Regions from separate parts of the Actinoplanes sichuanensis genome, predicted to be linked through region 1. Evidence: riboswitches for the same ligand, from Rfam matches in the RefSeq annotation. Region 1 holds a riboswitch; each other region holds the start of a gene.
What was found. Region 1 has a riboswitch for ZMP and ZTP ahead of Q0Z83_RS41455 (glycine hydroxymethyltransferase). Riboswitches for the same ligand answer to the same signal wherever they lie in the genome.
Positions count from the first base shown of each region.

Region 1 (6,150 bases):
ACCGGGACAACCACCGTCGACCGAGACGATGGTGACCTCACGCTCCCGCCCGGCCGCCTTCAGCGCCTGGTAGGCCCCGGCCGCCGCGGGCTCGTTGATGGTGTAGACCAGGTTGATCGACGGGTCCTTCTGGAGCAGGTTCTCCATGGCGGTCCGCCCGCCCTCTTCGTTGCCGTCAGTGACGTCGTGCCCGGCGATCCGCGGGTCACTCTCATCCCCGATCCGCCCCTTGTCGGCGACGTCGATGCCAAAACCTTCAAGAAAACCCTGATCACGTTGTACGTCCACAGACACCTGATTGGCGTTGAGGTCGAGCATCGCGATCCGGGCGTCCTTACCCTCGGTGGCGAACTTCGCCTTCGCCCACTGCCCGATCAGACGCCCGGCCTCGTAGTTGTCGGTGGCGAACGTGGCGTCCGCGGCCTCGGCCGGCTCGACCGGCGTGTCCAGTGCGATGACCAGCATCCCGGCCTCGTGTGCCCGGTCGATCGCGGGCACGATCGCCTTCGAGTCGTTCGGGGTGATCATGAAGCCCACGGCACCGAACGAGATCAGGTTCTCGATCGCCAACACCTGTGCCTCGTTGTCGCCGTCCACCTTCCCGGCGAAAGTCTGCAGGTCGACCCCGGCGGTGGCGGCCGCACTCTGCGCGCCCACCTTCATGGTCACGAAGAAGGGATTGGTGTCGGTCTTGGTGATCAGCCCGACCACGGGCTCACCGGTGCCGCGATTGCACGCGGCACCGGCGAAAACCAGTAGCAGACCACTCGCGGCCACGACGAACCTGCGCATTCCCCCTCCAAGACATCGAGGAAGACCGTTGCCTTGGAGTAGACGCTCAGGTCAGCGGGCTGTCAACCGGAGGTCACGGAAAGTTGCCGGCGTAGGACAGAACGGTCGCCGTCCCGCCCGTGCTGTTGACGACGTGATCTCGACGGATCCCGATGACCACTCGTTCGAACCGGTTCCGGCAGGGCACGAAGGAACACCCAGGAGCCGCCTGAACGGGCAATTAGGATGGAAAGCATGCGGCTCGTTCTGCTCAGCGACACGCACTTACCGAAACGTGCCCGCGACCTCCCCGCCGAACTGTGGTCGGCGATCGACCGGGCCGACGTGGTCATCCATGCCGGCGACTGGGTCGACGGCAGCCTGCTCGACCGGCTCGAGACACGCGCCGCCCGCCTGATCGGCTGCTACGGCAACAACGACGGTCCGGAGTTGCGGGCCCGACTCCCGGAGATAGCCCGAGCCGACCTCGACGGTGTCCGCCTAGCGGTGATCCACGAAACCGGCCCGGCGGCCGGCCGCGAGAAACGCTGCGCGGCCAGGTTCCCCGACACTGACGTGCTCGTCTTCGGCCACTCGCACATCCCGTGGGACACCACCGCCCCGACCGGCCTGCGCCTGCTCAACCCCGGTTCACCCACCGACCGCCGGCGCCAGCCCGACCACACATACATGACCGCGGACATCACCGCCGGAGCCCTCCACGAGGTAATCGTCCACCGGCTCCCACCCCGCACCCCCTGACTTCACCGTTCAGTCAAGGCGGCCCAGAAACCGAAAACCCCCGGCCGGCCTCCAGGGCTGTCTCGCGGCTACCGAGACAGCCCTGAAGACCAGCCGAGGGCGGGTGGGTCAGGCCAACGAGACGGACGGGTAGAGCGGGAACGGCGACAGCAGCTCGGTGGCCTGCTTGCTGATCCGGTCGGCGAGCGACGGGTCCAGGTTGAACTTCGCCTTCGAACCCTCGGCCGGCGAGGTGGCCGCGAGCACGGTGTGGATCAGGTCGGCGATCTGGTCCATCTCGGCGACGCCGAGGCCGCGGCTGGTCAGGGCCGGAGTCCCGACCCGGATGCCGGAGGTGTACCAGGCGCCGTTCGGGTCGTTCGGGATCGCGTTACGGTTCGTCACGATGCCGCTGTCGAGCAGGGCCTGCTCGGCCTGGCGGCCGGTGATCCCGAACGGGTGCACGTCGAGCAGCACCAGGTGGTTGTCGGTGCCGCCGGAGACCAGCTGCACACCACGCTTCAGCAGGCCCTCGGCCAGCGCCTGGCTGTTCGTCACGATCTGCTGGGCGTAGGTCGAGAACTCCGGCCGACGGGCCTCGGCGAACGCGATCGCCTTCGCCGCCATCACGTGCGGCAGCGGGCCACCGAGCACCATCGGACAGCCGCGGTCGACCTGGGAGGCGAGCTCCGGCTGGCAGAAGACGGCGCCACCGCGCGGGCCACGCAGGCTCTTGTGGGTCGTGGTGGTGACGATGTGCGCGTGCGGGATCGGGTTGTAGTCGCCGGTGAACACGCCGCCCGCGACCAGGCCGGCGAAGTGCGCCATGTCGACCATGAAGGTCGCGCCCACCTCGTCGGCGATCTCGCGCATCTTCGCGAAGTTCACTTTCCGGGGGTACGCCGAATAGCCACCCACGATCACCGCGGGCTTGAACTCCTTGGCACTCTCCAGGAGGGCCGCGTAGTCGATCTGACCGGTCGCCGGGTCCACCCCGTAGCTGCGCTGGTCGAACATCTTGCCGGAGATGTTCGGGCGGAAGCCGTGGGTCAGGTGCCCACCGGCGTCCAGCGACATGCCGAGCAGACGCTGGTTGCCGAACGCCTGCCGCAGCTCGGCCCACTCGGCGTCGGTGAGGTCGTTGATCTGCCGCCTCTCGAACTTCTTGAGATACGGCACCTCGACCCGGTCGGCGAGGATGGCCCAGTAGGCGACCAGGTTCGCGTCGATCCCGGAGTGCGGCTGGACGTACGCGTAAGGCGCACCGAACAGAGCCTTGGCATGCTCGGCCGCGACCGACTCGACGATGTCGACGTTCTGGCAGCCGGCGTAGAACCGGCGGCCGACGGTGCCCTCCGCATACTTGTCGGAGAGCCAGTTACCCATGGCGAGCAGAACCGCCGGGGAAGCGTAGTTCTCACTCGCGATCAGCTTCAGCGACTCGCGCTGGTCGGTCAGCTCCTGCGCGATCGCGTCGGCGATGCGCGGCTCGACGGAACGGACCACGTCGAGGGCGGAGCGGAAAGCGATGGACTCGGCGTTCAACTCAGGCATGGGACCTCCCTATCACGTAGCGAAGAGGCCCAGGCGCACGGCATACGTCATGTCGACGGAGCCGCTCCACGATGGTCAACCATCCGAACGCGCCAGTCACGGCCCACCCTCAGCATACCGGCGCCCGACCGGGCGCCCGCACCCCATTGCGATGCTGCTCACCGCCGGTCTTCATGCCAGGCGGGGCCGGACGTCGCCTCCTGCCAGTACTTGACGATGGCCTGCTGCAATTCGTCGACGGACACCATCAGCCCGCCCACGGCGATATTGACGCCAAGGAACCCGATCTGCCGGTTGACCTGCTGCAGCATCCGTTTGCCGCCGGTCAGATACTGCTTCTCAAAACCCTCGTCGATCAACACCACGACAAACCACTGCCGCTGTACGACCAACTGTTCCACCCCGCGTACCACGTGCCACGGAATGACCTGCGAAGACAGGCGAACGTCACGCACTCCCTCGGTGGACACCTCGACGACCGGGTCACGCCGGAACAACTGCTGTCCCACCCGCACCGCCCCGAACCCGAAGAACAGCACCCCGAAGGCACCGATCACGAAGAGGACCACGTTGAAGGATGGACCGGGCCGGCTCGCCCAAGCCATGAATGCACTGGCGGCGATCAGGGCGAACGCGGCCACCAGAAGGCCGGCGGTCTTCGGCAAAGACCGGTACACGAGCACGGTTCTCTCCATCGACGTAGGTGCGAAGCACTCTAGTGGATGGAGACAAAGAAAAGGCCCACCCGTTTCCGGGTGGGCCTTTCCATACGATGAGTCCGGCGGCGTCCTACTCTCCCACACCCTCCCGAGTGCAGTACCATCGGCGCTGGAGGGCTTAGCTACCGGGTTCGGAATGTAACCGGGCGTTTCCCCTCCGCTATGACCACCGAAACAGCCATCAGCTTCACGTACAACCAGCAACCTTCAGACTCTCTCAAGCCTCAGGGTGGTCGTTCGTTTGCTGTGAATCACACAGTGGACGCAAGCGCAATGTATAGGGTGGTTAAGCCCTCGGCCTATTAGTACCGGTCAACTCAACACGTTACCGTGCTTACATCTCCGGCCTATCAACCCAATAGTCTATTGGGAGCCTTACCCACTCAAGGTGGTGGGATACCTCATCTCGAAGCGAGCTTCCCGCTTAGATGCTTTCAGCGGTTATCCCTTCCGAACGTAGCCAACCAGCCATGCTCCTGGCGGAACAACTGGCACACCAGAGGTTCGTCCGTCCCGGTCCTCTCGTACTAGGGACAGCCCTTCTCAAGTATCCAACGCGCACGGCGGATAGGGACCGAACTGTCTCACGACGTTCTAAACCCAGCTCGCGTACCGCTTTAATGGGCGAACAGCCCAACCCTTGGGACCTGCTACAGCCCCAGGATGCGACGAGCCGACATCGAGGTGCCAAACCATCCCGTCGATATGGACTCTTGGGGAAGATCAGCCTGTTATCCCCGGGGTACCTTTTATCCGTTGAGCGACACCGCTTCCACACGCAAGTGCCGGATCACTAGTCCCGACTTTCGTCCCTGCTCGACCCGTCAGTCTCACAGTCAAGCTCCCTTGTGCACTTACACTCAACACCTGATTGCCAACCAGGCTGAGGGAACCTTTGGGCGCCTCCGTTACCCTTTAGGAGGCAACCGCCCCAGTTAAACTACCCACCAGACACTGTCCCTCGACCCGATCAGGGCCGCAAGTTAGATACCCAAACCCAACAGAGTGGTATTTCAACAATGCCTCCACCCGAACTGGCGTCCGAGCTTCACCGGCTCCCACCTATCCTACACAATTAAATTCGGATACCAATGTCAAGCTATAGTAAAGGTCCCGGGGTCTTTCCGTCCTGCCGCGCGTAACGAGCATCTTTACTCGTACTGCAATTTCGCCGGGCCTGTGGTTGAGACAGTGGGGAAGTCGTTACGCCATTCGTGCAGGTCGGAACTTACCCGACAAGGAATTTCGCTACCTTAGGATGGTTATAGTTACCACCGCCGTTTACTGGCGCTTAAGTTCTCCGCTTCGCCCCGAAGAGCTAACAGGTCCCCTTAACGTTCCAGCACCGGGCAGGCGTCAGTCCATATACATCGTCTTACGACTTGGCATGGACCTGTGTTTTTAGTAAACAGTCGCTTCCCCCTGCTCTCTGCGGCCATACCACGCTCCACCCGCAAGGGGCTTCACGCGTCCGGCCCCCCTTCTCCCTAAGTTACGGGGGCAATTTGCCGAGTTCCTTAACCACAGTTCACCCGTCGCCTCGGTATTCTCTACCTGACCACCTGTGTCGGTTTCGGGTACGGGCCGCTCGAAACATCGCTAGAGGCTTTTCTCGGCAGCATAGGATCAATGACTTCACCAGAACGGCTCGGCATCACGTCTCAGCCTACATGCACCGCGGATTTGCCTACGGCACGGCCTACACGCTTACCCCGGCACAACCACCGGCCGGGATCATCTACCTTCCTGCGTCACCCCATCGCTAAACTACTACCACCCAAGGTCCTAGACTCCACCGACTCAGACCGAAGTCCTCGCCGGCTTTGCGTAGTTAGTACAGATGGGTTCGTCTTGGGCGCTTCTTTGCGGGTACGGGAATATCAACCCGTTATCCATCGACTACGCCTCTCGGCCTCGCCTTAGGCCCCGACTCACCCAGGGCGGATTAGCCTGGCCCTGGAACCCTTGGTCATCCGGCGGAAGGGGTTCTCACCCTTCATTCGCTACTCATGCCTGCATTCTCACTCGTATGGCGTCCACGGCTGGATCACTCCGCCGCTTCACCCGCCATACGACGCTCCCCTACCCATCCACACACCTGCACGACAACCTCAAGGGCGTCGCGGAGTTAATGTGTGAATGCCACAGCTTCGGCGGTGTGCTTGAGCCCCGCTACATTGTCGGCGCGGAACCACTTGACCAGTGAGCTATTACGCACTCTTTAAAGGGTGGCTGCTTCTAAGCCAACCTCCTGGTTGTCCATGCGATCCCACATCCTTTTCCACTTAGCACACGCTTAGGGGCCTTAGCTGGCGATCTGGGCTGTTTCCCTCTCGACTACGAAGCTTATCCCCCGCAGTCTCAC
Region 1 covers NZ_AP028461.1:9,021,392-9,027,541, forward strand. The annotation lists gene Q0Z83_RS41445 (sugar ABC transporter substrate-binding protein) at 1-792, opposite strand, end outside; gene Q0Z83_RS41450 (metallophosphoesterase family protein) at 1,027-1,533, shown strand; gene Q0Z83_RS41455 (glycine hydroxymethyltransferase) at 1,642-3,066, opposite strand; ZMP/ZTP riboswitch at 3,087-3,176, opposite strand; gene Q0Z83_RS41460 (STM3941 family protein) at 3,225-3,749, opposite strand; rRNA gene rrf (5S ribosomal RNA) at 3,843-3,959, opposite strand; rRNA gene Q0Z83_RS41470 (23S ribosomal RNA) at 4,068-6,150, opposite strand, start outside.

Region 2 (6,150 bases), 5.9 Mb from region 1:
CCGTCCTGCTCACACCGTCGCTCGTCGGCGAGGTCGGCATGATGATCTGGTTGCTGGTCAAAGGCGTCCGGGTCCCCACCACCGCACCCGCTCCGCTGAAATAATCAGCGGAGCCGATGGCGCGAGTCTGTTAGACAGTTCCGATGCCCGGACGCCGACGACTGATTCCGCTCGCCTGTGCCCTCGCCGTCGACATGTTCGGCAGTGGTCTCTTCCTGCCCGTCTCGCTGCTCTATTTCACCGAGGTGGCCGGGTTACCGCTGGCCACCGTCGGTCTGCTGCTGAGCGTCGCGGCGATCGGCTCGCTGCCGGTGCCGCTGCTGGTCGGGCAGGTCGGGCACCGGTTCCGGCCGATCGACCGGGTGATCCTGGCGCAGGTGGTGCAGGCGGTGGCCTTCGCGGGGTATGCGTGGGCGGACACCGCGGCCGGAGTCCTGGCCGTGGCGATGCTCGCGGCGATCGGGCAGCGGCTGTTCTGGTCGTCGTTCTTCTCGGTGGTCGCCGGCCTGGCCGAGCCGGAGGAGGACCGGTCGGCCACCGACCGGCGCTACGCGCTCACCGGCATGATCCAGATGGCGTCGATGGGTGCCGGCACGCTGCTCGGCGGACTGGTCGTGGCGTACGGCTGGTATCAGCCGGTGGTGTGGTTCAACGCGGCGAGCTTCCTGCTCTCGGGGGTGCTTCTCCTGCTGGCGCCCCGCGACCGGGCGGCCCTGCCGGCGGGCCCGGCGGTCGGTGGTTACCGGGAGATGCTTCGCGACCGGCCCTACCTGCTGCTGATCGCGGTGAACACGATCTTCGCGCTGTGCAGCGTGTTCATCGGGGTGGCACTGCCGGTCTACCTGATCGAGGCGCTGCCCACCCCGGACTGGCTGGTCGGGCCGCTGCTCGCGGCCAACACGGTGCTGCTCGCCTCCGGGCAGGCGCTCGCGGTCCGGCTGGTCCGGCCGCTGTCCCGGCCGCGAGGGCTGGCGCTGGCCGGTCTGCTGTGGGTGGTGTGGGCGCTGCTGTACGCGGCGGCGATCCGCGTGCCGGGGGCGGCGCTGGTCCCGTACCTCCTGGTGGGGTTGATCTTCTTCGCCGCCGCCGACCTGATCCACGCGCCGCTGTCGAACACCCTCTCCGCGGCGGCCGCGCCACCCGCGCAGCGGGATCGGTATCTGGCCGTCTACCAGTACTGTTTCGCCTTCGCGAGCATCCTGGCGCCGGCGTTCTTCACCACGCTGTACGCCCGCGGCCCGGCCGTGCCATGGCTGGCCCTGGCCGCGGTGACCGCCGTCGCGACCGTGGTCGTCCACACCCTGAACAGGCCCCTGACCGCCCGGGAGCAGATCACCCACCAGGCGGCCTAGAAGCCTCCGGCGACGAGCCGTCAGTCCTCGCGGCGGCCGAATTCGATGTTGTCGAGGTCGCCGTGGAACTGGTCGGTATCGATGTCACTCTGGGTGGCGCTGATCCGTTTTCCGCCGATCACCACGGCGCCGCTGGGCAGGATGTCCTGCAGCCTCCCGGTCCGCTGGGCGGGCGGCAGCAACTGTCGGCCGGTGACCGGATCGTGGACGCGGATCTGGAACAGCACCGGCGACAGGCGGATGCACATGACCCGGTACCAGCGGCCGACGTCGAGCTTCAGATCTGCCGGGAGCAGCACGAACTCGGAGCCGTCGGACCAGCGGCAGGACGGCGTGCCGGAGTCGACCTGCATCTTCCACTGGCTGACCCCGGCGCCGGCCGCCCCGAACTGGAAGACGTTCATGCCGGCGGCCGCCGACGGCGGTTCGGTGAGTCGGATGTCGGCGCTGATCACGAACCGGCCGTCACCCGGCGTGAGCGTCACGGTGTTCGCGGGCCGCACGATCCCCTGCGGGCACGGGACGACGACACAGCTGCCGCCGGGGAACCGCAGGAAGTGGTCGCCGTCCGGACCGGTCACCGACGAGACGGTGCCACCACCGCCGGTGAGGATGGCGCCGTGCAGACCCTTGCCGCTGCTGTCGGCCACATGCGTGGCATCGGCGAGGTCGCCCTGGTAGCGGAGTTCGATCTCACCGGGCGGCGGGACGGCCACCGCGGGCGTCGCCGCGGCGCCGACGACAACGGCCGAGACAAAACCGATGATGGTACGCGTAAACGTCATACCTGGTAGTGCAGCGGACGGTAGGGTCGTGACACCGCCGAATATGTGCGACTGCCTCCGGACGTACCCCGATCGGGCATCTCGCCGCGCGATCAATCTGTCGTCACGTTGGATGACGGGCGCGCACCACCGCCTCGGTTCCGCCGGGATCGGCTGTGCCAAGATCGTGGGAGTGACGACCGCTGAGACCTATGCCGAGTTCGCCGCCCGGGAGGCCCACGGGGTCTCCCCCATCTATGAGCGCCTGTCGCGGGCTGTCGCCGGTGACGCGACGATCCACGAGTTGCTGGAGACGGTTCCGGAGGCCAAGCGTCAGCCGAACCTGCTGTTCGGGGTGGTGCGGCTGCTCGGTGGACCGGTCGACGATCCGGCCGCCTTCCGTGACTTCACGGTGGCGCGCTGGGCGGAGATCGCACCGAACCTGCGTGGCCGGGCGACTCAGACGAACGAGCCGGGTCGATGTGCGGTGCTCCTGCCCGTACTGCTGAGGTTGCCGCAACCGCTCGCCCTGCTGGAGGTCGGCGCGTCGGCCGGGCTGGGGCTTTATCCCGATCGGTATTCCTACCGTTACGGTGACCGGCGGCTCGGGACCGGCGGTCCGGTCCTGGAGTGCGATCTGACCGGAGTCGAGGCGCCGGACCGGTTGCCGGAGGTGGTGTGGCGGGCCGGCCTGGATCTCAACCCGCTGCGGGTGACCGATTCCGATGATGTCGCGTGGCTGGACGCGTTGATCTGGCCGGAGCACGAGCATCGCCGGGCGCGATTGACGACGGCCGCTGCGATCGCCGCCGCCGATCCGCCGCACCTGATCCGTGGCGATCTGGTCGACGACCTGCCGGCCCTGGTGGCGCAGGCGCCGGCCGGGGCGACCCTGGTGATCTTCCATACGTCGGTGCTGTACCAGGTCCCGGACGATCGTCGGCAGGCGTTCGAGGAGCTGGTCCAGACACTGCCCGGGCACCGGATCTCGGTCGAGGCGCCGGGTGTGGTGCCGTTCGGGGATCTGCCGCCGGCCCCGGACGACACGCTGCACAATGTGGTCGCCCTGGACGGGGTGCCGCTGGCCTGGGCCCGCGGGCACGGTCAGGCGATGTCCTGGTTCGCGGGCTGACGGTGCCGGTCGATCCAGCGGCGCACCTCGGCGGCGGATTGCGCAACGGTTCGGCCGGTGGTGTCGATGACCGGAACCGACCAGCTGTCCGGAAGCGTCCAGCGCATCTGGTCCCATGCGCCGTTCATGATCGCTTCCGGTCGGTGCGAGGGGTCGGCGGCATGGCCGCGTTGCCATTGCGCCCAACCGATGAACCTCTCGGTGGCCCTGGCGTCCCACCGGCCGGGGTCACGTCGGGTGAGGCGCTGCCGTCGCACCTCGTCGTCGACGTCGAGCAGGCAGGCGGCGATGCCGTCCAGGGCCGGCGCGGACGGGCAGGCGAGCACCTCGCCGAGCGGCGACTGGCCGGTGAGCAGCATGTCGAGGCCGTCGTCCTGGTAGCGCAGCGCGCGCCGGATCCAAGCCTCCAGACTGCGTTGGCGCCACACGAGGTCCGCATCGGACGGCACGCCGATCTCGTCGAAGTCGTGCCACACCAGGCCGTCGATCGGTCCGCAGGCACGGACCGTGGTCGTCTTTCCCGAACAACTCGATCCGGAGATCGTCAACAGCATCGGAGACCTCCATGGAGCAGGTGAGCAGTCGCGTCGTCTATCAGAATCCGTGGATGACGGTACGGGAGGACGAGGTCCGTCGGCCGGACGGCAGTCCGGGGATCTACGGGGTGGTCGAGAAGCCGGATTTCGCGCTGGTGCTGCCCCGGTGGGAGCGCGGGTTCTGGTTGGTGGAGCAGTTCCGGTATCCGGTCGGGCGGCGGGCCTGGGAGTTTCCGCAGGGCAGTTGGGGTGCCGGGGCCGGAGGGGAGCAGGCCGCGCTGGCCCGGCGGGAACTCGCCGAGGAGACCGGGCTGCGGGCCGAGGCGATGGTCCATCTCGGACATCTCTTCGAGGCGTACGGGTACTGCACGCAGGGCTTCGACGTCTACCTGGCGACCGGGCTGGCCGAAGGGGAACCCGATCGGGAGGCGAGCGAGCAGGACATGATCCATCGGGCGTTCACCGACGACGAGGTGACCGCGATGATCCGGCGCGGGGAGATCGTCGACGCCCCCTCACTGGCCGCCCTCACCCTGTACCGTCTCGCCGGGTGAAAAAGGTAGAACGACGCGCCGACACCGCCCGCATCGCCGGCACCATGGCGATCGTCACCGGGCTGTTGATCACCCTGGTCGGCCTGGCCACCGACGCCACCCCCGCGAAGGGGTATTTCTTCGCCGGGATGCTCGTGGTGATCGGCTCCGGGTTACGGCTGGAGGCCGCGATCAGCCGCCGCCAGTGACCGGCGGCCGCAGCAGCCGGATCGCACGGCGCGCGAGCCGGTCGCGCGGGACCTCATCCGGACCGGGCGGACCAGACGGCGCGGCGGCGGTAGCCTGGTCGCACACGACTGGCGCGGGTGGGACACCACCGGGGAGTGACGTCAAGGGCATCGACCGCCTGGGTGCTCGTCCGACACCGGATGAGGAGCTGCCCATGGCCACCCACCGCATTCTGCATCTGTCCGACCCGCACGTGACCGGGTCCGGTTTCGACGAGGACGGGGTCGACGCGGCCGGGGCGCTCGACCGGATCCTGCATGACGCGCGGTTCGTGCCCGACCTCGACCTGGTGCTGGTCACCGGGGACATCGCCGACGACGGCTCGGCCGAGGGATGTGCCGCCGTGTTGCGGCGGGTCGGCGCGTTCGCCCGGGAGCGCGGGATCCCGCACGTCTACACGACGGGTAACCATGACGCCCGGGAGCCGTTCGCGAAAGTGTTCGGCAGTGCCCATCTCGGGCCGGACGGGGCGGATCTCGGGTCGCCGGGTCCGCAGCGGGCGGCCGTCAGTGCGGTGTCCGGGCTGCGGATCATCACGCTGGACAGTCTGGTCCCCGGTTCGGTGCACGGGTTCGTCGACGAGGAGCAGCTGGCCTGGCTGGGTGGGCTGTTGGAGCGACCGGCACCGGCCGGTTCGGTCGTGGCCCTGCACCATCCGCCGATCGTCACCGGCGCGTCGCCGTCGATGGCGCGGGTGAATCTGCAGAACGGCGAGCGGCTGGCCGAGGTGCTGGCCGGCAGTGATGTGCGGGCGGTGCTGTGCGGTCACTACCACTCGCAGTTGTCCGGGTTCCTGAGCGGGATCCCGGTGTGGGTGACCCCGGGTGTGGTCACCCGGATCGATCTGACCGCGCCGCCGCATCTGGTGCGCGGGGTGCTCGGCGCGGGCGCGACGGTCGTGGACCTGGGCGGGCCGTTCTCGCCGGTGTTCCACACGTTGCACGCGCGCGATCCGCGTGCGGGTGAGCAGGTCTACCTGGTCGACACCGGGTCGGGGCGGGACGTGAGCGCCGAGGAGTAGACCGCGGGCACCGCGGCGACCGCCGGTGATGGCCGGTGGTCGCCGCGGTGGCGGTGGTCAGGCGCGGGCACGGCGGGCGGCCCAGGTGACCAGGGCGGCGCAGACGGCGGTCAGGACCAGCGTCGCGGTGGTGACGGCGTTCTCGAAGGCGTGGGCGGAGGCCGTACCGCTGGTGAGGTCGGCGAGGGAGCCGGTGAGGGCGGCGGCCACGATGGTGCCGGTGACGGCCATGCCGATGCTGGCGGCGACCTCCTGGCTGGTGTCGCTGAGGGCGGCGCCGGTGGAGGTCTGGTCCTCGGGCAGGCCGCGCATGACGGTGACACCCGCGATGGTGGCGACGACGCGCATGCCGGCGGCGGTGAGCGCGAGGGCGACCGCGATCCAGGCGTAGTCGTAGCGGCCGAGGAGGGCGTAGACGAGCAGGCCGGTGATCACGGCGGCGGCGCCGATGCGGGCGGCGCGCTGGGTGCCCAGTCTGGTGACGATCTTCTCGACGAACGGGCCGATCGCGAGCATCACGATGACCTGCGGGAGGTTGCCGAGGGCGGCCTGGGCGGGGGTCC
Region 2 covers NZ_AP028461.1:3,139,454-3,145,603, reverse strand. The annotation lists gene Q0Z83_RS14140 (DUF4386 domain-containing protein) at 1-104, shown strand, start outside; gene Q0Z83_RS14135 (MFS transporter) at 144-1,352, shown strand; gene Q0Z83_RS14130 (hypothetical protein) at 1,373-2,137, opposite strand; gene Q0Z83_RS14125 (DUF2332 domain-containing protein) at 2,304-3,248, shown strand; gene Q0Z83_RS14120 (hypothetical protein) at 3,221-3,802, opposite strand; gene Q0Z83_RS14115 (NUDIX hydrolase) at 3,856-4,338, shown strand; gene Q0Z83_RS14110 (hypothetical protein) at 4,335-4,526, shown strand; ZMP/ZTP riboswitch at 4,621-4,697, shown strand; gene Q0Z83_RS14105 (metallophosphoesterase family protein) at 4,721-5,587, shown strand; gene Q0Z83_RS14100 (MFS transporter) at 5,645-6,150, opposite strand, start outside.
Region 2: linked by a shared signal. The riboswitch ahead of Q0Z83_RS14105 (metallophosphoesterase family protein) and the one ahead of Q0Z83_RS41455 (glycine hydroxymethyltransferase) in region 1 are both predicted to bind ZMP and ZTP.

Region 3 (6,150 bases), 1.9 Mb from region 1:
CCGGACACGCTCACCGCGGTCACCGTGAACGTCGACGACAACGACACCCGCGGCATCCAGGCCGAATGGGAGCGCCGGCAGCTGCCCGTGCCGCTCACCGTGGTCGACTCGCCGTACCGGGAGATCACCCGGCCGATCATCGACTTCGTGAAGAACACCCGCCGCGCCTCACCCCGCGACGTGGTCACCGTCTTCGTCCCCGAGTACGTGGTCGGCCGTTGGTGGGAGAACCTGCTGCACAACCAGAGCGCCCTGCGGATCAAGGGCCGGCTGCTCTTCGAACAGGGTGTGATGGTGGTCAGCGTGCCGTGGCAGCTGCGGTCCAGCCAGGACCGCAACCTCGACCGGATGGACCGGGTGCTCAGCCAGGCGCCCGCCCGCGGCCCCCGCGCCCAGGGCGGCCTCGAATCCGAGGACGGTGACCGGTCGTGAGCGTCGCCCCTTCGTCCGCCGGCGCTTCCGCCACTTCCGACACCGAGGATCTCGTCGAGGGTGACCGGGTCGAGGTCGTCGTGGGCGCGCCCGCGCACGGCGGCCACTGCGTCGCCCGGATCGGCGGCCCGCACGGCCGGGTCGTCTTCGTCAGGCACGCGCTGCCCGGCGAACGCGTCACCGCCGAGATCACCGAGATCCATCGCGGCTACCTCCGGGCCGACGCGGTGGAGATCCACGAGGCCTCGCCGGATCGGGTCACCCCACCCTGCCCGCACGCCCGGCCCGGCGGCTGCGGCGGCTGCGACCTCCAACACGCCTCCGGCGAGGCACAGCTGCGGTGGAAGACCGAGGTGGTCCGGGAACAGCTGGTCCGGCTGGCCGGCCTCGACCCCGATCATCTGGTACGGGTGGAAGCACTGCCGCCACCGCTGGACCGTCCCGGTGACGACCCGGGGCAACTGCTCGGATGGCGCAGCCGGATCCGGTACGCGATCGACGCCGCCGGCCGCCCCGGGCTGCTTCAGCACCGGTCGCACCAGGTGGTGCCGATCGACCGCTGCCGGATCGCGCACCCCGCCATCCAGGCGCTCGACGTGCTCGCCAACGACTGGCCCAATGTCGACGCGCTGCAGGCGGTCGCGTCCACCGGCGGCGACGTCGCGGTCCTCGGCCGCCCGTCCGGATCGGCCGGCCCGGCACCCGACGACGACCTCACCGATGCCCCCGAGGGCGGCCCGCTGTTTCGGCTCTCCGGCCCGCCCGAGGTGATCGAACTCGCCGCCGGCCGCGCGTGGCGGATCCCGCCGCAGGGGTTCTGGCAGGTCCACCCGTCGGCCGCGGACACACTGGTCAACGCCGTGCTGGAGATGCTCCGGCCGGCCGCCGGAGAGATCGCTTGGGACCTCTACGGCGGCGCCGGTCTGTTCGCCGCCGCCGTGGCCGAACGCACCGGCGGCCGGGTCACCGTCGTCGAATCGTCCCCGACCGGGGTGGCCGCGGCCCGGGCCAACCTCGCCGGGCTGATCGGCTCCGACGGCCGCCCGCAGGCCGAGATCGTCGAGGCGCGGGTCGACGTGGCGCTGGCCCGGCGACGGGTGACCGGCCCGGTCGATCTGGTCGTGCTCGACCCGCCCCGGTCCGGCGCCGGTGCCCGGGTGGTCCGGGCGCTGGCCGCGGCCCGCCCACGGGCGATCGCCTATGTGGCGTGCGATCCGGCGGCCCTGGCCCGCGACCTGAAGACGTTCGTGTCGCTGGGCTGGCGCCTGGAGAAGCTACGGGCGTTCGACTGCTTCCCGATGACCCAGCACATCGAATGCGTGGCCCACCTGGTCCCGGCCTGACGTCCAGCGGCCGGTCTCCCGGCCGGCATTCAGACCTGTCCCCGCAGTTGGGACGTCCCGGCCGGTGCTCAGGGCTGGCACCGCGCCGCGGTGACAGCCTGAGGATCAGCTGCTGGGGTGAGCCGGCGCCGAGAGGCCTCGGAGCCGGGTGGGGCGGTGACAGCCCGGTCGGCCGGTCGGTGACGGGCGGATCAGCCCGGCGGGCGCGTTTCGGCCCGGAAGGGGCAGCCACCTCGCGTAGCGCGGGCGGGGCGGGGTGGCTGCGGTTGAGGGCGGCCCACGGCGTACCGAATCAGGGGTTGGCCCTTTCGGCGGCGGCCACCGCGTTGCGGAAGAGCATCGCGACCGTCGTCGGGCCCACGCCACCGACCCGTGGGGTGATGGCTCCGGCCACCTCGGCGCACGACTCCTCGACGTCCGGCAGCAGGCGGCGGCCCTCGTAGCGGACGCCGGCACCGATCACCACCGAGCCGGGCTTGACGTGTTCCGGCTTGACGATGCCGGGGACGCCGACGGCGGCGATCAGGATGTCGGCGCGCTGGGCGTAACGCGGCCAGTCCTTGACGCCGGTGTGCACGACGGTGACCGCGGCGTTGGCGGTCGGCCGTTTCTGGGCGAGGAGCATGGCGAGCGGGCGGCCGAGGGTGGCGCCCCGGCCGAGGATGACCACCTCGCGGCCGGAGACCTCGACGCCGTGGAAGGCGAGCAGCGCCTCGATGCCGGCCGGGGTGCAGGGCAGCGGGCCGGGCAGGCCGACGGCGAGGCGGCCCATGTTGAGCGGGTGCATACCGTCGACGTCCTTGTCGGGGTCGAGGGTCTGCAGGGCCGCGTCGTAGTCCAGGTGGGCCGGGATCGGGTACTGGATGAGGACGCCGTGCACGTCGGAGTCGTCGTTGTAGGCGGAGATGACCTTGAGTAGGTCGGCCTGGGTGACGTCGCCGCTGAGGTGCTCGTGCGGGGACTCGAAGCCGAGCTCGGCGGCCTGCTTCTGCTTGATCCGGATGTAGCCCGCGGAGGCGTCGTCGTCACCGACCAGGATGGTGGCGAGGCTGGGCCGGATCCCGCGGTCCTTCAGCTTGGCGACCCGGGCCTTGACGTCGTCGAGGACCGCCTCGGCGACCGGAGCGCCGGGCAGGAGACGAGCAGTGGACATGTGTGACTCCTCAGCCGGGAGCCCAGGCGGTCGACTCCGCGTGACGAGCTCCCCGATGGTTCGACCATCCCTGTGCCGCCAGTCGCTGCGTGCCCTCCAGGATGCCGGACGGCTTCGCCCGCTGCCCACCCGGGGTGTGGCCGTACACCGGTCGGGGGAGGTCGCGATTGTGTGGAGGAATGGTGACGGTCCGTTCGCTCAAGTCGCGTCCGGGCGGCACACGGATAGACTCTTCCCCCATGAGCGACTCCCCCTCGACCCCGGCCGGCCTGCTGACCAGCATCACCAATCCGGGTGATCTGAAGCGACTGACCGCGGAGCAGCTGACCCTGCTCGCGGCCGAGATCCGTGACTTCCTCGTCGCCAAGGTGTCGCGGACCGGGGGCCACCTCGGTCCCAACCTGGGTGTGGTCGAGATGACCCTGGCCATGCACCGGGTCTTCGACTCCCCGCGCGACAAGATCCTCTTCGACACCGGCCACCAGTCGTATGTCCACAAGATCGTGACCGGCCGGCAGGACGGCTTCGATCTGCTCCGCCAGCGTGGTGGCCTCACCGGCTACCCGAGCCAGGCGGAGAGCGAGCACGACCTGATCGAGAATTCGCACGCCTCCACCGCCCTGTCCTACGCCGACGGTCTGGCCAAGGCGTTCGCACTGCGCGGTGAGGACCGTCACGTGGTCGCGGTCGTCGGTGACGGCGCGCTGACCGGTGGCATGTGCTGGGAGGCGCTCAACAACATCGCGGCCACGCGCAACCGTCTGGTGATCGTGGTCAACGACAACGGTCGCTCGTATGCGCCGACCATCGGCGGTCTCGCCGACCACCTGTCCACGCTGCGCCTCAACCCGGGTTACGAGAAGGTGCTCGACCTGGTCAAGGACGCGCTGGGCCAGACCCCGGTGGTGGGCAAGCCGGTCTTCGAGGTGCTGCACGCGGTCAAGAAGGGCATCAAGGACGCGGTCAGCCCGCAGCCGATGTTCGAGGACCTCGGCCTGAAATACATCGGGCCGGTGGACGGTCACGACCAGCAGGCCATGGAGTCGGCGCTGCGGCGGGCCAAGGGCTTCAACGCGCCCGTCATCGTGCACGCGGTGACCCGCAAGGGCTACGGCTACCGGCCGGCCGAGCAGGACGAGGCGGACTGCCTGCACGGCCCGGGCGCGTTCGACCCGCAGACCGGCGCGCTGACCGCCAAGCCGTCGCTGAAGTGGACCGCGGTCTTCGCCGACGAGCTGGTCCGGATCGCCGACGAGCGGCTGGACGTGGTGGGCATCACGGCCGCGATGGCCGAGCCGACCGGCATCGCCGAGCTGGCCAAGAAGTATCCGGAGCGCACCTACGACGTGGGCATCGCCGAGCAGCACGCCGCGACGTCGGCGGCCGGTCTCGCGATGGGCGGCCTGCACCCGGTGGTCGCGGTCTACGCCACCTTCCTGAACCGGGCTTTCGACCAGGTCCTGCTGGACGTGGCGATGCACAACCTGCCGGTGACCTTCGTGCTGGACCGGGCCGGGATCACCGGGCCGGACGGGCCGAGTCACTACGGCATGTGGGACATGAGCGTCTTCGGTGTGGTGCCGGGGCTGCGGATCGCCGCGCCGCGTGACTCGGCGACGCTGCGTGAGGAGTTGCGCGAGGCGGTCGCGGTCGAGGACGGGCCGACGATCGTGCGCTTCCCGACCGGCGCGGTCGCGCCGGACACCCCGGCGATCCGCCGGGTCGGCCAGGTGGACGTGCTCCGCGAGGGCGAAACCCAGGACATCCTGCTGGTCGCGGTGGGTTCGTTCGTCGGCCTCGCCCTGGAGGCGGCGGAGAAGATCACCGAGCAGGGGTACGGGGTGACCGTCGTCGACCCCCGCTGGGTCCGTCCGGTGCCGATCGAGCTGACCGGCCTGGCCGCCCAGCACTGGGCGGTCGTGACGCTGGAGGACGGGGTGCGGGCCGGCGGTGTCGGCGACGCGGTGGCGAGCGCCCTGCGGGACGCGGGTGTGTCCACGCCGCTGCGTGACTTCGGCGTGCCGGTGGGCTTCCACCCGCACGGCACCCGCGCCGAGATCCTCGCCTCGCTCGGCCTCACCTCGCAGGATGTGGCCCGCGAGGTGGTCGGGTTCGTGTCCCGTCTCGCGGAGCCTGACATCCGGGTCTGAGCCACTGGGCAACTTCGTTACTCAAAAGTTACCGTTGGCGGATGGGTGCGGACACCGTCAGCGGGCCGATGGTCATCGACCTCGGCTACGACCGGGGTGAGCCGATCACGTACGACCGGCCGGGACGGCGCGCGATGCCGTCCTGGCTGGTGCCGGCCGTGGTCGCGGCGATGGTCCTCTTCTCGCTCACCGCGTCCGGGCCGCCGCCGCCCCCGCTGTTGGATGCGCTGACCCGGGTCGAGATCGGCTCCGGTGACCCGTACCTGGTGACCGGCACCGGCCAACTGGTGGTCCAGTCGGTCGGTGTGCTCGCCTCCTACGATCTGGAGTCCGGCGACCTGCAGTGGCGGGTCGACCAGAAGGTCCCGGTCTACCGGCTGCGATCGGGTGACGGGCTCCTGCTGCTGCGCCCGTGGGGCGCCGGCAGCACCGAGCCGGGCACCACCGCGGTCGCCCTGGCGACCGGCGACCAGCGATGGCACAACACCCGCAGCGTGGTCGGCTTCGAGGGCACCGGGCTGGTGTTCTCGGTCGACGGCGTGCGCAGCCAGTCGTCCGGCACCGGCCGCCGGGTGGAGGGGGCCGTCGAGGCGCTCGACCGGGACACCGGGCGGCCCCGTTGGCGGGTCGAGGTGCCGTCGACCGCGGTCCTGCTGGCCGTGCCGGGCCCGGCCGGCGAGACGGCCCGGATGCTGGTGGTCCGCGACGACCTGCTCGCCCAGCTGTACGACGGGCGGACCGGCGTCCTGCTCGCCCAGCGGCCGGTGCCGGCCGCCAACTACGACCCGGACAACCCGCTGGTGGCCGGGGGAGTGATCCTGCTGCGGCACCCGGGGCCCTCCGGCATCGAGGTGTCCGCCTTCGACCCGGCCACACTGCGGCCGCTGTGGACCGCGCCGGCCGGCACCACCCGCGAGGTGCAGGCGTGTGGCCCGCTCGCCTGCCTGATCGGCCTGGACGGGGTGCGGGCCATCGACCCGGCCACCGGCGACCCGCGCTGGCACCGGCCCGGCTGGCGGTCGATCGAGACGATCGGGCGACGGTTGATCGCCTACGCGGACGGCCCGAAGTC
Region 3 covers NZ_AP028461.1:10,953,005-10,959,154, forward strand. The annotation lists gene Q0Z83_RS50405 (APC family permease) at 1-432, shown strand, start outside; gene Q0Z83_RS50410 (class I SAM-dependent RNA methyltransferase) at 429-1,775, shown strand; gene Q0Z83_RS50415 (bifunctional 5,10-methylenetetrahydrofolate dehydrogenase/5,10-methenyltetrahydrofolate cyclohydrolase) at 2,068-2,928, opposite strand; ZMP/ZTP riboswitch at 2,942-3,024, opposite strand; gene dxs (1-deoxy-D-xylulose-5-phosphate synthase) at 3,168-5,078, shown strand; gene Q0Z83_RS50425 (outer membrane protein assembly factor BamB family protein) at 5,120-6,150, shown strand, end outside.
Region 3: linked by a shared signal. The riboswitch ahead of Q0Z83_RS50415 (bifunctional 5,10-methylenetetrahydrofolate dehydrogenase/5,10-methenyltetrahydrofolate cyclohydrolase) and the one ahead of Q0Z83_RS41455 (glycine hydroxymethyltransferase) in region 1 are both predicted to bind ZMP and ZTP.